Regions from separate parts of the Burkholderia sp. FW306-1C-G01B genome, predicted to be linked through region 1. Evidence: riboswitches for the same ligand, from Rfam matches in the RefSeq annotation. Region 1 holds a riboswitch; the other holds the start of a gene.

Region 1 (7,300 bases):
ACGCCTTCGGTGAGCCGTGCGATCAGCGCGTCGCCGTCGGGCGGCAGGTCGGCCAGCGCGTAGCCCGCGTCGCGCAGCGCCGCGAGCACGCGCAGCGCGGACGCCGGCGTGTCGAGCCCGACGCCGTTGCCGATCCGCCCTTCGCTTTGCGGATAGTTCGCGAGGATCAGCGCGATGCGCTTGCTCGCGTTGTCGAGCGTGCGCAGCCGGCACCAGCCGCGCGCGAGCGCCGCGACGAACGCGATCCGCTCCGCATCCGGCTGGTAGCGCACGACGTCGACCTCGGTGTGCGGGCAGCGATACGCGAGCCCCTTGAAGCTCACCGCGCGCGTGACGATGCGCCCGTCGACCTCGGGCAGCGCGATATGCATCGCGATATCGCGCGCATGCAGGCCCTGGTTGTCGGCCACCCACGCGTCGCGATTGCCGCCGGACAGGATCACCTGCAGCACCGGCGCGTCGCCGGCGAGCACCTCCGGCTCGGCGGCATCGATCGCACCGGCCGCGAACGCGGTCGTGTTCAGCACGAGCGCGACGCCGTGCGTGTCGCAGAGCTGCGTGATGACCTCGCGGCTAACCGCGTCCTTCAGCGAAGTCACCGCGATCGGCAGCGGATTCAGCCCTTCCCGAACGAGCGCGTCGGCCAGCGCATCGAACACGGCCGTGTTCGCGGCCTGCCAATGCGCGCGATAGAACAGGATCGCGACGACCGGCGCGCCGGGCGTCCAGCGCGGCCGCCAGTCGTCGACGCTCGCGCGGTCGCGCGCCGGGTGATACAGCGCGGCGGCCGGCAGCGGGCGCGGCAGCTCGGGTTCGTCGCCGAAGCCCAGCGTATGGAAGGCGATGCTGCGCAACAGCGCTTCGGCGTTGTGCACGCCGCCTTCGCGCAGGTAGCGCCACCACAGCCGGCACAGGTCGGGCGCGACCGTGCTCTTCGCGACGAGGTTCGGGTCTTCCTGCAGGTCGCCCGAGAACATCGCGAGCTGCTGCCCACGCTTCGACGCGAGCGACACGGCCTGTTCGATCCCGTACGGCCAGTACGCTTCGCCGCCGAGATGATCGATCACGACCGTCTTCGCGTGGCGCAGCACGTCGTCGACATAGAAGTCGACGGACGCCGGCTGCCGCAGGAACGTGACGTTCGCGAGCCGCACGCTCGGGAAGCCGGCCGGCAGTTGCGGTACGACGCTCGCGAGTAGCGACAGCGTCGTGTCGGCCGAGCTCAGGATCACGATGTCGGCCGGCTGCTGGTCGATCCGGACGACGCCCTGCGTATCGTCGACGAAGCCGCCCGGCGTGGTGCGCAGCAGATGCATCGTGCGTTACGCCTGTTGCGGCTCGGCCGCGCACGCGGCGTCGAACGCGCGTTGCAGCGCGGCCGCGTCGAGATCCTCGCCGATCAGCACGAAACGGCTCGCGCGCGTTTCGCCGTCCTGCCAGCGACGGTCGAAATAGCTGTCGAAGCGGCGGCCGACGCCCTGGATCACGAGCCGCATCGGCGCGCCGGGCAGCGCGGCGAAGCCTTTCGCGCGATAGATCGTGTGCGCTTCGACGACACGCTGCAGCGCCGCGATCGTCGCTTCGCGCGTGCCTGCGTCGCCCGATACGACCACCGAGTCGAAGTCGTCGTGATGGTGATCGTGATCGCCGTCGTCGGCCGAGCCGTGATGGTCGTGGCGCAGGTGGATCGTTTCCTCCGACGCCGATTCGAGCCCGAGCAGCATCGCGAGGTCAAGCTCGCCGCGCGTCGCGCGCACGATCTTCACCTGCGGCGGGATCTCGTCGCGGATCGCGGTTTCGATCTGCGCGAACTGCGCGTCGCCGACGAGATCGGCCTTGTTCACGATCACGAGATCGGCGGACGATAGTTGATCGGCGAACAGCTCGTGCAGCGGCGATTCGTGGTCGAGGTTCGGGTCGGCGCGGCGCTGCGCGTCGACGGCCTGCGGGTTTTCCGCGAACTGGCCGCTCGCGGCCGCCGGCCCGTCGACGACGGTCACGACTGCATCCACTGTGAAGCTGTTGCGGATCGTCGGCCAGTTGAACGCCTGCACGAGCGGCTTCGGCAGCGCGAGTCCCGACGTCTCGATCAGCACGTGGTCGATGTCCGCGCGGCGCTCGACGAGCGCTTCCATCACCGGATAGAACTCTTCCTGCACGGTGCAGCACAGGCAGCCGTTCGCGAGTTCGTAAAGCTGGCCCGACGCTTCGTCCTGCGCGCCCTCCGCATCGTCGCAGCCGATGCCGCAGCCCTTGAGGATTTCGCCGTCGATGCCGAGCTCGCCAAATTCGTTGACGATCACCGCGATGCGGCGGCCTTCGGCGTGCTGCAGGATGTGGCGCATCAGCGTGGTCTTGCCGCTGCCGAGAAAGCCCGTGACGATCGTGACGGGCAGCTTGCGTAGGGTCATGGAATATCCAGGGTCGTAAGGGGAGTCAGGCCGAGATCGTCACGTCGATCTCGTCGTAGCGCTTTAACCGGTAGATCAGGGCCGACACGAGCCAGCATGCGAGGAACAGGCCGATCACGACGTAGCCGAGCATGCCGAAGTGCGACGCCACCATCGACGCGAAGTCCCACACGGGGCCCTGCAGCGACAGCTTGTCCGCGAGCAGCGCGAGCACCTCGATGCCGCCGATCAGCGCGGCGACCAGCACCGACACGAAGGTGATCGTCATGTTGTAGTAGATCTTGCGGATCGGCCGCACGTACGCCCAGCGATACGCGCCCATCATCAGGATGCCGTCGGTCGTGTCGACCAGCGTCATGCCGGCGGTAAACAGCATCGGCAGCGCCATCACGGACCAGAACGACAGACCGCCCTGCACCTGCGCCGCCGAGATGCCGAACAGCGCGATCTCGGTCGCCGTATCGAAGCCGAAGCCGAACAGGAACCCGACCGGATACAGGTGCCAGCTGCGCGACACGAGCCGGAACAGCGGACGGAACAGACGCGCGAGCACGCCGCGCTGGTTCAGCAGCAGGTCGAGATCGGCGTCGACGATCGGCTCGCCGCGCCGTGCGGCGCGAAACGTCCGGTAGACGGAAATCAGGATCAGCAGGTTCGCGATCGCGAGCACCAGCAGGAAGAACGCCGACACGCTCGTGCTGATCACGCCGCCCCACGCCTTCATGCTCTCGAAGCGCGCGAGCGACGCGGCCGTGAGCGCGACCACGACCGACATCACGATCACGACCGTCGAGTGGCCGAGCGAGAAGAACAGGCCCGCGCCGAGCGGGCTGCGGCCCTCCTGCATCAGCTTGCGCGTGACGTTGTCGATGGCCGCGATGTGGTCGGCGTCGACCGCATGGCGCAGCCCGAACACGTACGCGAGCAGCGCGGTGCCGAGCAGCACGGGCTGGCCGTGGAAGGCGGCGAACGCCCAGATCCACGCGCCTGCGTTGAAGGCGATCAGCAGCGCGTAGATCGCGACGATCTTGCCGCGCAGCCCGGACGGACTGTCGTTGAACAGGCGAAACAGCGAATCGAGCATGACGCTCCTTTGCGAACGGTCGACATGAAGAATGCCAACACGGCCGTCGCTGCTCGCCCCGTGCGGTCCGGCCCTTCATCGCGCCGGATCATGCGCACTCGCGCAGGCGGCCGGACGACGGGAATCGGGAAACGCTCGGGTGTCGGGCACGCTGCGGCCGTGGACGATGCGCCGCCTCCCCGCGGCGCTGAACCCCAACGTTTAGGCCGGTATCCGGGCTGACGAACACGCCGCTTCGCCTTCCCGGATGCGCAGGGCATCCAGTGGCGGTCGTCCGCATGCACGCGGCATGCGGCGAAGCGGCGCTGCATCGCGGCGGGCACGATGCGTTCGCTTACCGTTGCGGGGGCAGCACAGGTTGGCTCGACTGCGACGCAGGCAGGCTCCCTGTTTCCCGTTTAACTGCGCACGCCGGAGGGCGCGCGCGAGCACCAAAACGCGTGCGAGTGTAGGCGTCGGGGGCGGGAGCGTCAAGGCGGCGCGGCCCGCCGAACGGCGGCTTGCATGGCCGCCGCGCCATGCCGGAGGCCGCTTCCGGCATCGGCGAAGCGGGTTCGCGCGGGCGGATCGCTGTGCTATCGTAGCGCCGCGTTCGGTGCTCGCATGCGCATTCCGCGCATGCAGTTAAACGGGAAACAGGAGGCGGAGGTCCGCCCGGCCTGTGCTGTCCCCGCAACGGTACGCCGCCCGCGCGACGCGCTTCCCCGCGCTCGCGCCCATGCCGCCCACGATGCCACTGCCCTTCAGCCGGGCGGGAAGGCCGCGGCCTGGCAAGCGGCCAGCCCGGATACCGGCCGACGCAAGGGGCGAGCCCGACGCTCGCCGAACGCCCGATCCGCGGGGGACGGATGGGGTGCGCATTCCACCCGCGTTCGCGCGGGCTTCGCCCGATCCGTCATGCATTGCCTGTCCGCCGGCCGCCGATGTGCCGCCCGCCGTCCCCTTTCCACTGTTTCGACACGGTGCGCGCCGTGCCGCGCGCGATGAGCCGCGCCTGGCTCATCGGCGCCGGCCCCGGCGACGCCGAGCTGCTGACGCTCAAGGCCGTGCGCGCGATCGGCGCGGCGGACGTGCTGCTCGTCGACGATCTCGTGAACCCCGACGTGCTGCGCCATGCGCGCGCCGACGCGCACATCGAGCATGTCGGCAAGCGCGGCGGCCATGCATCGACGCCGCAGGAAGCGATCGTCGCCGCGATGCTCGCGCACCTGCGCGCCGGCCGCAGCGTCGCGCGGCTCAAGGGCGGCGATCCGTTCGTGTTCGGCCGCGGCGGCGAGGAACTGGCCGCGCTCGGTGCGGCCGGTTTCCCGGTCGAGGTCGTGAACGGCATCACCGCAGGCATCGCCGCGCCAGCCGCGCTCGGCATTCCGGTCACGCAGCGCGGCGACGCGCAGGGCGTGATCTTCGTCACGGGCCACGGCGCGGGCGCCGACGAGCCCGACTGGCGCGCGCTTGCGGCCACGCGCATGACGATCGTGATCTACATGGGCATCCGCCGGCTCGACACGATCGCGGCGGCGCTGCGCGACGGCGGCCTGCCGGGCGATACGCCGTGCGCGGCGATCGAGAACGCGACGCGCCCCGAACAGCGGCACGTGCTCGCGACGCTCGACACCGTCGTCGAACGCGTCGGCGCGACCGGCATCGGTTCGCCGGCGATCGTCGTGATCGGCCGCGTCGCGGCGCTTGCCGACGATCCGTCGGTACGTGCGGCGCTCGGCGGCGGCGCATGATGCGCGTCGCGCTCGGCGTCGGGTTCCGCGCGGGCGTGACGGCCGCGCAACTCGATGCCGCGATCCGCGCGGCGCTGGCGCTCTACCCGGCCGCCGAACCGGCGCTCGTCGCGACGCTCGCCGACAAGGCGCGTGCCCGCGCGCTGCGCACGCTGTGCGCGCGACGCGGCTGGCCGCTCGTCGCGTTCGACGCGGCGCAACTCGCGAGCCGTCCCGAACTGGCCGCGAGCGGCCCGTCGGACGCCGCGCTCGCACGCTTCGGCGTCGCGGGCGTGGCCGAGCCGTGCGCGCAGCTCGCGGCGCCGCACGGCCGGCTGCTGGGCCCCAAATCCATCCGGAACGGCGTGACGGTCGCACTCGCCGGCCCGCTCTGAACCCTTTGTTTCGCTTTCGACAGGACGATTCCCGATGAAGACCGATTCCGAATCCCATCAGCGGATGGCCGAGCGCCGCCGTGCCGGCCACGAGAAGAAGCAGGCCGCCGCCACCCATGAAAAAGGCCTGCTGATCGTTCACACCGGCAACGGCAAGGGCAAGAGCACCGCTGCGTTCGGCATGGCCGTGCGCGTGCTCGGCCACGGCATGCGGCTCGGCGTCGTGCAGTTCATCAAGGGCGCGCTGCACACGTCCGAGCGCGACTTCCTCGGCGCGGTCGCGGAATGCGACTTCGTGACGATGGGCGACGGCTACACGTGGAACACGCAGAACCGCGACGCCGACATCGCGACCGCGCGCAAGGGCTGGGACGAGGCGCGCCGGATGATCGAAAGCGGCGACTACCGGATGGTGATCCTCGACGAGCTGAACACCGTGCTGAAGTACGAATACCTGCCGCTCGACGAAGTGCTCGCGACGCTGGTCGCGCGTCCGGAGTCGGTGCATGTCGTCGTCACCGGGCGGCACGCGCCCGACGCGCTGATCGACGCGGCCGATCTCGTCACTGAAATGCGGCTCGTCAAGCATCCGTACAAGGAGCAAGGCGTGAAGGCGCAGCGCGGCGTGGAGTTCTGAGCGTGCCCGCCTGCCCCGCACTGTTCGTCAGCGCGCCCGCGTCCGGCCAGGGCAAGACGTCGGTGACGGCCGGCCTCGCGCGGCTGCACCGCCGGCTCGGCCGCCGCGTGCGCGTGTTCAAGACCGGGCCCGATTTTCTCGATCCGATGCTGCTCGAGCGCGCGAGCGGCGCGCCCGTACATGCGCTCGACCTCGGGATGGTCGGCGAGGCCGGCTGCCGCGCGCTGCTGGCCGATGCCGCGCGCGATGCGGACCTGATCCTGATCGAGGGCGTGATGGGGCTGTTCGACGGCACGCCGAGCAGTGCCGATCTCGCGGCCGCGTTCGGCGTGCCGGTGGTCGCGGTGATTTCCGCGAAGGCGATGGCGCAGACCTTCGCCGCGATCGCGTTCGGGCTCGCGCGGTTCCGGCCGGGGCTGCCGTTTCACGGCGTGCTGGCGAACCGCGTCGGCTCGGCCCGGCATGCGGAATTGCTGCAACAGGCGCTGCCCGGCGACCTGCGCTGGCTCGGCCACGTGCCGGCCGATGCAGGCATCGCGTTGCCGGAGCGACATCTCGGCCTGCACCAGCCGGCCGACATCGACGACCTCGAGGCGCGGCTCGAACGCGCGGCCGACGTGATCGCGCAAACTTCGCTCGCCGAATTGCCGCCTGCCGTCGCGTTCGCGGAACCGGACGTCGCGGCGCCGCTGCCGCGTGCGCTCGCCGGCAAACGGATCGCGGTTGCGCGCGATGCGGCGTTCTCGTTCATCTATCCGGCGAATCTCGCGCTTCTCGATGCGCTCGGTGCGCGGCTGCGGTTCTTCTCGCCGCTCGCCGGCGAACCGGTGCCGGACGATTGCGACGCGCTGTTTCTGCCGGGCGGCTATCCGGAACTGCATGCGGCAACGCTCGCGGCGAATGCCGGAACCGCGCGGACGATTCGCGCGCATGCGGCTGCAGGCAGGCCGATCGTCGCGGAATGCGGCGGGATGGTGTATCTGTGTGAATCGCTGACCGACGTGGACGGCGCAACGACGCCGATGCTCGGCCTGCTGCCGGGCCACGCGACGATGCAGCGC
Region 2 (7,300 bases), on a different contig from region 1:
TCGTCGTACAGCTCGCGGCCGCGTTCCTCGCGCAGCGCTTCGGCACGACGCGCGTGCTGCTGATCACCGGCGCATGGGCCGCGATCGTCCCGTTCGCGATGCTGCCGCTCGTACACATGGGCACGCCGCTGTCGATCACGGTCGGCGTCGGCCTCGCGACGCTCGCGGAATCGGGCTACTACTCGGTGGTCGCGGGCTTCGTCAGCGGCATCTTCGTCGCGCGGATCCGCTATACGGCGATCTCGATCGCATACCAGGTGTGCGGCGCGCTCGCCGGCGGCCTCACGCCGCTCGTCGCGACCATCATCGCGCAGAACACCGCACCGCAATGGTGGCCGCTCGCGATCCAGTACACGAGTGCCGCGATCCTGTCGTCGCTGTGCGTGTGGCTGATCTCGCGCCGCGTCGGCATCGACGATGCCGGTGCGCCCGGCAAGGCGAACGAGCCGCTGCCGCGCGGCGCGCGCACCGCGTAACGTTCGCAACGGACAGGCTGCTTCACTCGCCTGCCCGGTCATCGCATGCAAGGGGCGGCGCAACCACGCCGCCCTTTTTCATTTCGCCGCCGAAAGGCCGAGCGCACGGTGAGCATCGCGTTGCGCTTGTCGCCGAACACGCTGCAGAACCGGCCGTGCGGACGGATGCAGTCGTCGCGACAGGCGCAGCGCTTGCTATTGCACCTGGCTGCGCAGCGCCTTCGCCGCCGCGACCATGTTCGTCAGCGCCGGAATCACTTCCGCCCACTGGCGCGTCTTCAGGCCGCAATCCGGGTTCACCCACAGACGCTCCGCCGGAATCCGTTCCGCCGCCTTCTTCATCAGGCCGACGATGTGATCCTGCGTCGGGATGTTCGGCGAATGGATGTCATACACGCCCGGCCCGATCTCGTTCGGATACCTGAAGCTGTCGAACGCGTCGAGCAGCTCCATGTCCGAGCGCGACGTCTCGATCGTGATCACGTCCGCGTCCATGTCGGCGATCGACGCGATGATGTCGTTGAACTCCGAATAGCACATGTGCGTGTGGATCTGCGTATCGTCCTGCACGCCGTTCGCGGTGATCCGGAACGACTCGACCGCCCACTTCAGGTACTCGCTCCATTGCGCGCGGCGCAGCGGCAGCCCTTCGCGCAGCGCGGCCTCGTCGATCTGGATCACGCGCACGCCGGCCTTCTCGAGATCGAGCACTTCGTCGCGGATCGCGAGCGCGAGCTGGTAGCACGACACCGAGCGCGGCTGGTCGTCGCGCACGAACGACCAGTTCAGGATCGTCACGGGGCCGGTCAGCATGCCCTTCATCGGCTTGTTCGTCAGCGACTGCGCATACGTGATCCACTCGACCGTCATCGCCTTCGGGCGGCTGATGTCGCCGAACAGGATCGGCGGCTTCACGCAGCGGGAACCGTACGACTGCACCCAGCCAAACTGGCTGAACGCGTAGCCGTCGAGCTGCTCGCCGAAGTATTCGACCATGTCGTTGCGCTCGGCTTCGCCGTGCACGAGCACGTCGAGCCCGAGCGACTCCTGTTCGCGAACGCTGCGTTCGATTTCAGCCTTCATCGCCGTGCGGTAGCCGGCTTCATCGAGCGCACCTGCCTTGAACCGGCTGCGCGCCTGGCGGATTTCGGCGGTCTGCGGGAACGAGCCGATCGTCGTCGTCGGGAAGGCCGGCAGGTTCAGTCGCGCCGACTGCTTCGGCGCGCGCTGCGTATACGGGCTCACGCGGTTGCCGAGCTGCGTGTCGATGCGCGCGATCGCCGCCTTCACCGCCGGGTTGTTCACGCGCGGCGAGCGGCGGCGCGAGTCGATCGCGGCGGCGTTCGCGGCAAGCGCATCGGCCACCTTGTCGCGGCCGCCGTTCAGCGCGGTCGCGAGCACCTTCAGCTCGTCGAGCTTCTGCAGCGCGAACGCGAGCCACGAACGAATCTCCGCGTCGAGCTTCTCCTCGCTCGCGAGATCGACCGGCACGTGCAACAGCGAGCACGACGGCGCGAGCCACAGGCGATCGCCCAGTTGCTTCGCGAGCGGTTCGAGCCAGTCGAGCGTCGCGCTCAGGTCCGTCTTCCAGATGTTGCGGCCGTTGATCGCGCCGACCGACAGCACGCGCTCGGCCGGCAGTTCGCGCACCAGAGCGTCGATTTCGTCGCGTGCATTGATCGCGTCGACATGCAGCCCGTCGACCGGCAGCGAGCTCGCGAGCGTCAGGTTGTCCTGAAGCTGGCCGAAGTACGTGGCAAGCAGCAGCTTGATGCGACGCGTCTCCAGCACCGCATACGCGGTGCGGAACGCCTGCCGCCATTCGGCGTCGAGCTCGGTGACGAGAATCGGTTCGTCGATCTGCACCCATTCGACGCCCTGCGCGGTCAGCGTGTCGAGCAGCGCGCCGTACACGGGCAGCAGCTTCGGCAGCAGCGCGAGACGATCGGAATCGTCCTTCGCCTTGCCGAGCCACAGGTACGTGACGGGGCCGATGATCACCGGCTTGGCATTCACACCCTGCGCCTTCGCCTCGGCCAGTTGCTGGAGCAGGCGCGACGGGTCGAGCGAGAAGTTCGTGTCCGCGTGGAATTCCGGCACGATGTAGTGATAGTTCGTGTCGAACCACTTCGTCATTTCGCCGGCCGAGACACCGCCGCAGCACGCCGCATGCTCTTGCGCCGACTGCGCCGAACGGCCGCGCGCAACCCGGAAATAGTTGTCGAGCACGTCGCCGTGGAAGCCCTGCACGCGCTTCGGCAGGTTGCCGAGCGTGAAGCTCATGTCGAGCACCTGGTCGTAGAACGCGAAATCGCCGATCGGTGCCAGATCCAGATCGCGCTGGTCGTTCCAGTGACGCTGGCGCAGCTCGGCGCCGAGCGCCTTCAGCTCGTCGCGCGACGATTCGCCCTTCCAGTAGCGTTCGAGACCGAACTTGAGTTCGCGCTTCGCGCCGATGCGCGGAAAACCGAGGTTGTGTGTCCTGACCATGAAGCTGCCGTCCAGATGTAGTGAATGTCCGGCAGCCATGATAGGGATTTCAAACCATGAAATAAAATGGCATTATTTCATTCATCCATTAAATTTGTTCATGCATCTGTTGGGCGAGCGATATCCATGCTGGAACGATTCCATCTCGTCGTCATTCGTGAAGTCGAGCGCCAGGGCTCGCTGACCGCGGCCGCCAATGCGCTGCATCTCACGCAGTCGGCGCTCAGCCATACCGTCCGGAAAATCGAGCAGCAGCTCGGCACGCCGATCTGGGATCGTGAAGGCCGCGGCCTGCGGCTCACGCAAGGCGGGCAATATCTGCTGAAGCTCGCGAACCGGCTGCTGCCGCAGTTCGAACTCGCCGAGGAGCGGATGAGGCAGTACGCGAAGGGCGAGCGCGGCACGCTGCGCATCGGGATGGAGTGCCACCCGTGCTACCAGTGGCTGCTGAAGGTCGTGTCGCCGTATCTGTCGCGCTGGCCCGACGTCGACGTGGACGTGAAGCAGCGCTTCCAGTTCGGCGGCATCGGTGCGCTGTTCGGCTACGACATCGACGTGCTCGTCACGCCCGATCCGCTGAACAAGCCGGGCCTGCGCTTCGATCCCGTGTTCGACTACGAGCAGGTGCTGGTGGTCGCCGACTCGCACCGGTTCGCCAACGCCGACTACGTGACGCCCGAGCAACTGACCGACGAGATCCTGATCACGTACCCGGTCGAAACCGACCGGCTCGACATCTACAACCAGTTCCTGACGCCGGCCGGCATCGTGCCGAGGCGCCACAAGTCGATCGAGACGACCGACATCATGCTGCAGATGGTTGCGAGTGGGCGCGGCGTGGCCGCGCTGCCGAGATGGCTCGCCGACGAATACGCGGACCGGATGCCGGTCGTGCCGGTCAAGCTCGGCAAGCAGGGGATCGCGAAGCAGATCTTCCTCGGCATCCGCGAAGCGGATGCATCGATCGACTATCTGGCCGCGTTCGTCGCGCTGGCGCGCGAATCGACGTGGAGCGCGCCGCGCATGCTGCGCTAGGCACGCCCGTTGCAATGCGCGTCAGGCGGCGCGCATGCCGATGCGTTCGTCGCGTTCCACCCATGCGCCGAACAGCAGGCCGATCGTCGTCCACATGATCGCCTGCATGCCGATGGCCGCGACGCGGAACTTCCACAGCACGGCGGCCGGGAACGCGGCCGGCACTTCGTCGATCGACGGCAGTCCGAACTGCACGGCCGCGATGATCGCGATGAATACGAGGCCCGCGACGATCGACGCATTCCATTGGCCGAGCTTCGCTAGCAGATGGCGGCGCACGCTGACCGAGAACGCCATCGTCGCGATCGAGATCGCGATCATCAGGAAGAACAGGCCCGTGCGATAGCCGATCGTGTCGGGATCGCCGACCGACGGCGGATTGGCCGGGTACTTGATGTTCGGCACGATCACGAGCGCGACGAATGCCGCCAGCGCAAGCCACGCGGCCAGCGGCCGTGCCGGAAGGCGGCCGCCTCGCCCGTATGCATACGCAAAGACCAGCGAGAACAGCCCGCCGAATGCCGCGCCGTAGGTCACGACACCCGTCAACAGGCCGAGGCCGGCCTGCGTGTCGCGGCTGACCAGTTCGTGCTCGTGCTCCGGCACGTCGCCTTTGGCGGCCTCGAGCTTTTCTTCAAAGGAAATCGCCTGATCGACTTGCGGTTCGCCGACGATTTTCGCGAAACCGAACGTGAGGAGGCCCGCGGCGATGCCTGCGAGCATCCCGCGCATGAGCAGCTTTCCGACCATCGTGTACTCCGCGTCAGTGGCAGGGAAAGCCGAGCAGATGGCGGCCGTCGTGGACGAATTCATGAACGACCATGCCCGGCACGAGCGACGTCGCGCCTTGTTCCGCGCCGACGAAATAGAGTGCGAGCAGCAGGATCAGGCCGGCGAACACGGCCCACGGCAGCAGTTCACGGACGGGGATGGGTGCCGGCACGACAACCGGCTTCAGCACTGCTTCGCTCATGGATGCACCTCAGGGGAATCGCGCCCCGGCAAATGTTGGATGGGTACGAAGGCAGGTCTGGCTTCCGGGATCGGGATTCCCCGGTTACAGTGGCGCGACCGCGCCGGGATTGCACCGGCTTCCGCGTTTCGTATCGGGCGAATTGTACGCGCGAACGTCCGCGTATTGAAGGAGTGAAAGCCCGCGGACGACCGCGCACCCGCTCCGGCCCCTCCGGAAACCGACATGAACATGCATGCCTCGCTGCGCCTGATCGCACACGCATCGACCCGAGCGATGCGCACCGGCACGTTTCCCGACGACGATCCGCTCGATGCACGCGGGCTCGCGGACGCCGCCGCGCTGCGCAACCGATGGGCAGGCGTCGCCGGCTCGCTCGTGCTGTGCAGCCCCGCACGCTGCGCGCGGCAGACCGCCGATGCGCTCGGGTTGCTTGCCGACATTGATGACGCGCTGCGCGACATCGACTACGGAAACTGGCGCGGCAAGCGGCTGCACGACCTCGCGCGCGACCTGCCGGACGAACTGGGCGCATGGATCGCCGATCCGTCTGCGTCACCGCATCGCGGAGAGTCGTTCGAAGCCGCCGCTCGCCGCGTCGGCGCATGGTTGAACGCGCTGCCGCCTGGCCGCGACATCGTCGCGATCACGCATGCGGCGATCGTTCGCGCGGCCGTCGCACACGCACTGCGGATGGCTCCCTACGCTGCAGCCCGCATCGACGTCGCGCCGCTGTCGTGCACGACCTTCGTTGCATCGCCGCGCGGCTGGACGTTGACGACGAACGACGATCGGCGCGGCACCGGTGCGTAAGTCCCTGCCGTGTCGTGTTCACTATGTGGACAGAGATGCGAGCCGACGTGTCCCATCTCGGTCGCATGCCGACGTTCACCTTACATCGCTGCAAGACATACCGTTCGTCGTCTAGATTGTCATCAAACTGACTGCTGGCCGCAGCTAGGATCGGACGCGGTTCCCTTACGAGATGCCGCCATGAATCAACCCGCTTCGTCCGCCGCGAACAATCGCGGCTCCGTCGAGCGCAACCGGCAGGTCGGCTATGCCTTCTTCCTGCTGGTGCTCGCGATCGGCGCCGTCTATATCGCCACGCACCTGATCGCCGATCTGTCGCCGGTCCGCGAAGGATCGCTGTTCCCGTACCTGATGCTCGGCGCCGCGCTGCTGATCGCGCTCGGCTTCGAATTCGTCAACGGTTTCCACGATACCGCGAACGCGGTCGCCACCGTGATCTATACGCACTCGCTGACGCCGAACGTCGCGGTGATCTGGTCCGGCATGTGGAACTTCCTCGGCGTGATGGTCTCGAGCGGCGCTGTCGCGTTCGGCATCCTGCAGTTGCTGCCGGTCGAGCTGATCCTGCAGGTCGGCAGCGGCGCGGGCTTCGCGATGGTGTTCGCGCTGCTGATCGCCGCAATCGTCTGGAACCTCGCGACCTGGTATTTCGGGTTGCCTTCGTCGAGCTCGCATACGCTGATCGGCTCGATCATCGGCGTCGGGCTGATGAACCAGTTGATGCACGGGCCGTCGGGCACGAGCGGCGTCGACTGGGGCCAGGCGCTCGGCGTCGGCAAGTCGCTGCTGCTCTCGCCGATCGTCGGCTTCCTGTGCGCGTCGCTGCTGCTGCTCGTGCTGAAGGCCGTCGTGCGGATTCCCGAGCTGTACAAGGAGCCGCCGAAGGACCAGCCGCCGCCGTTCTGGATTCGCTGCCTGCTGATCCTGACCTGCACGGGCGTGTCGTTCGCGCACGGTTCGAACGACGGGCAGAAAGGGATGGGCCTCATCATGCTGATCCTGATCGGCACGGTGCCGACCGCGTATGCGCTGAACAAGGCCGTTACGCCTGCCGAATCGCAGACCTTCGTTGCGGTCGCGAACCAGGCCGCCGCGACCTTCGGGAAATACACGAACGGCGTCGCGCCGTCCGCGAACCCGCGCGCCGACGTCGAACACTACGTGCAGCGTCGCGAACTGACGCCCGCCGTGCTGCCGGCCGTACAGCAGTTGTCGACGTCGCTCGCGACCGCGGTCGGCGCGTCGGGCTCGATGGCAGCCGTGCCGCAGCGCGACGTCGACAACGTGCGCAACACGATGTATCTGGTATCCGAAGCCATTCGCCTGATCGAGAAGTCGGGCCAGCCCGCGCTTGCCGCTGACGACAAGCTCGCGATCGACAACTATCGCAAGCAACTCGATCACGCGACCAAGTTCATTCCGACATGGGTGAAAGTTGCCGTTGCGATCGCACTGGGCCTCGGCACGATGGTCGGCTGGAAACGGATCGTCGTGACCGTCGGCGAGAAAATCG

What was found. Region 1 has a riboswitch for cobalamin ahead of cobA (uroporphyrinogen-III C-methyltransferase). Riboswitches for the same ligand answer to the same signal wherever they lie in the genome.
Region 2: it holds a riboswitch for cobalamin, as region 1 does, so the genes downstream of both, AC3WLY_RS07315 (CbtB domain-containing protein) here and cobA (uroporphyrinogen-III C-methyltransferase) in region 1, are expected to answer to the same signal.

The regions. Positions count from the first base shown of each region.
Region 1 is NZ_JBYSWZ010000017.1:171,503-178,802, forward strand. Features, by position in the region: gene cobN (cobaltochelatase subunit CobN) at 1-1,316, opposite strand, end outside; gene cobW (cobalamin biosynthesis protein CobW) at 1,323-2,411, opposite strand; gene AC3WLY_RS29270 (HoxN/HupN/NixA family nickel/cobalt transporter) at 2,437-3,495, opposite strand; cobalamin riboswitch at 3,683-3,946, opposite strand; cobalamin riboswitch at 4,071-4,308, shown strand; gene cobA (uroporphyrinogen-III C-methyltransferase) at 4,419-5,228, shown strand; gene AC3WLY_RS29280 (cobalamin biosynthesis protein) at 5,225-5,602, shown strand; gene cobO (cob(I)yrinic acid a,c-diamide adenosyltransferase) at 5,637-6,239, shown strand; gene AC3WLY_RS29290 (cobyrinic acid a,c-diamide synthase CobB) at 6,242-7,300, shown strand, end outside.
Region 2 is NZ_JBYSWZ010000002.1:661,799-669,098, forward strand. Features, by position in the region: gene AC3WLY_RS07295 (MFS transporter) at 1-476, shown strand, start outside; gene metE (5-methyltetrahydropteroyltriglutamate--homocysteine S-methyltransferase) at 672-2,966, opposite strand; gene AC3WLY_RS07305 (LysR family transcriptional regulator) at 3,093-4,001, shown strand; gene AC3WLY_RS07310 (CbtA family protein) at 4,023-4,751, opposite strand; gene AC3WLY_RS07315 (CbtB domain-containing protein) at 4,765-4,974, opposite strand; cobalamin riboswitch at 5,008-5,145, opposite strand; gene AC3WLY_RS07320 (histidine phosphatase family protein) at 5,200-5,787, shown strand; gene AC3WLY_RS07325 (inorganic phosphate transporter) at 5,968-7,300, shown strand, end outside.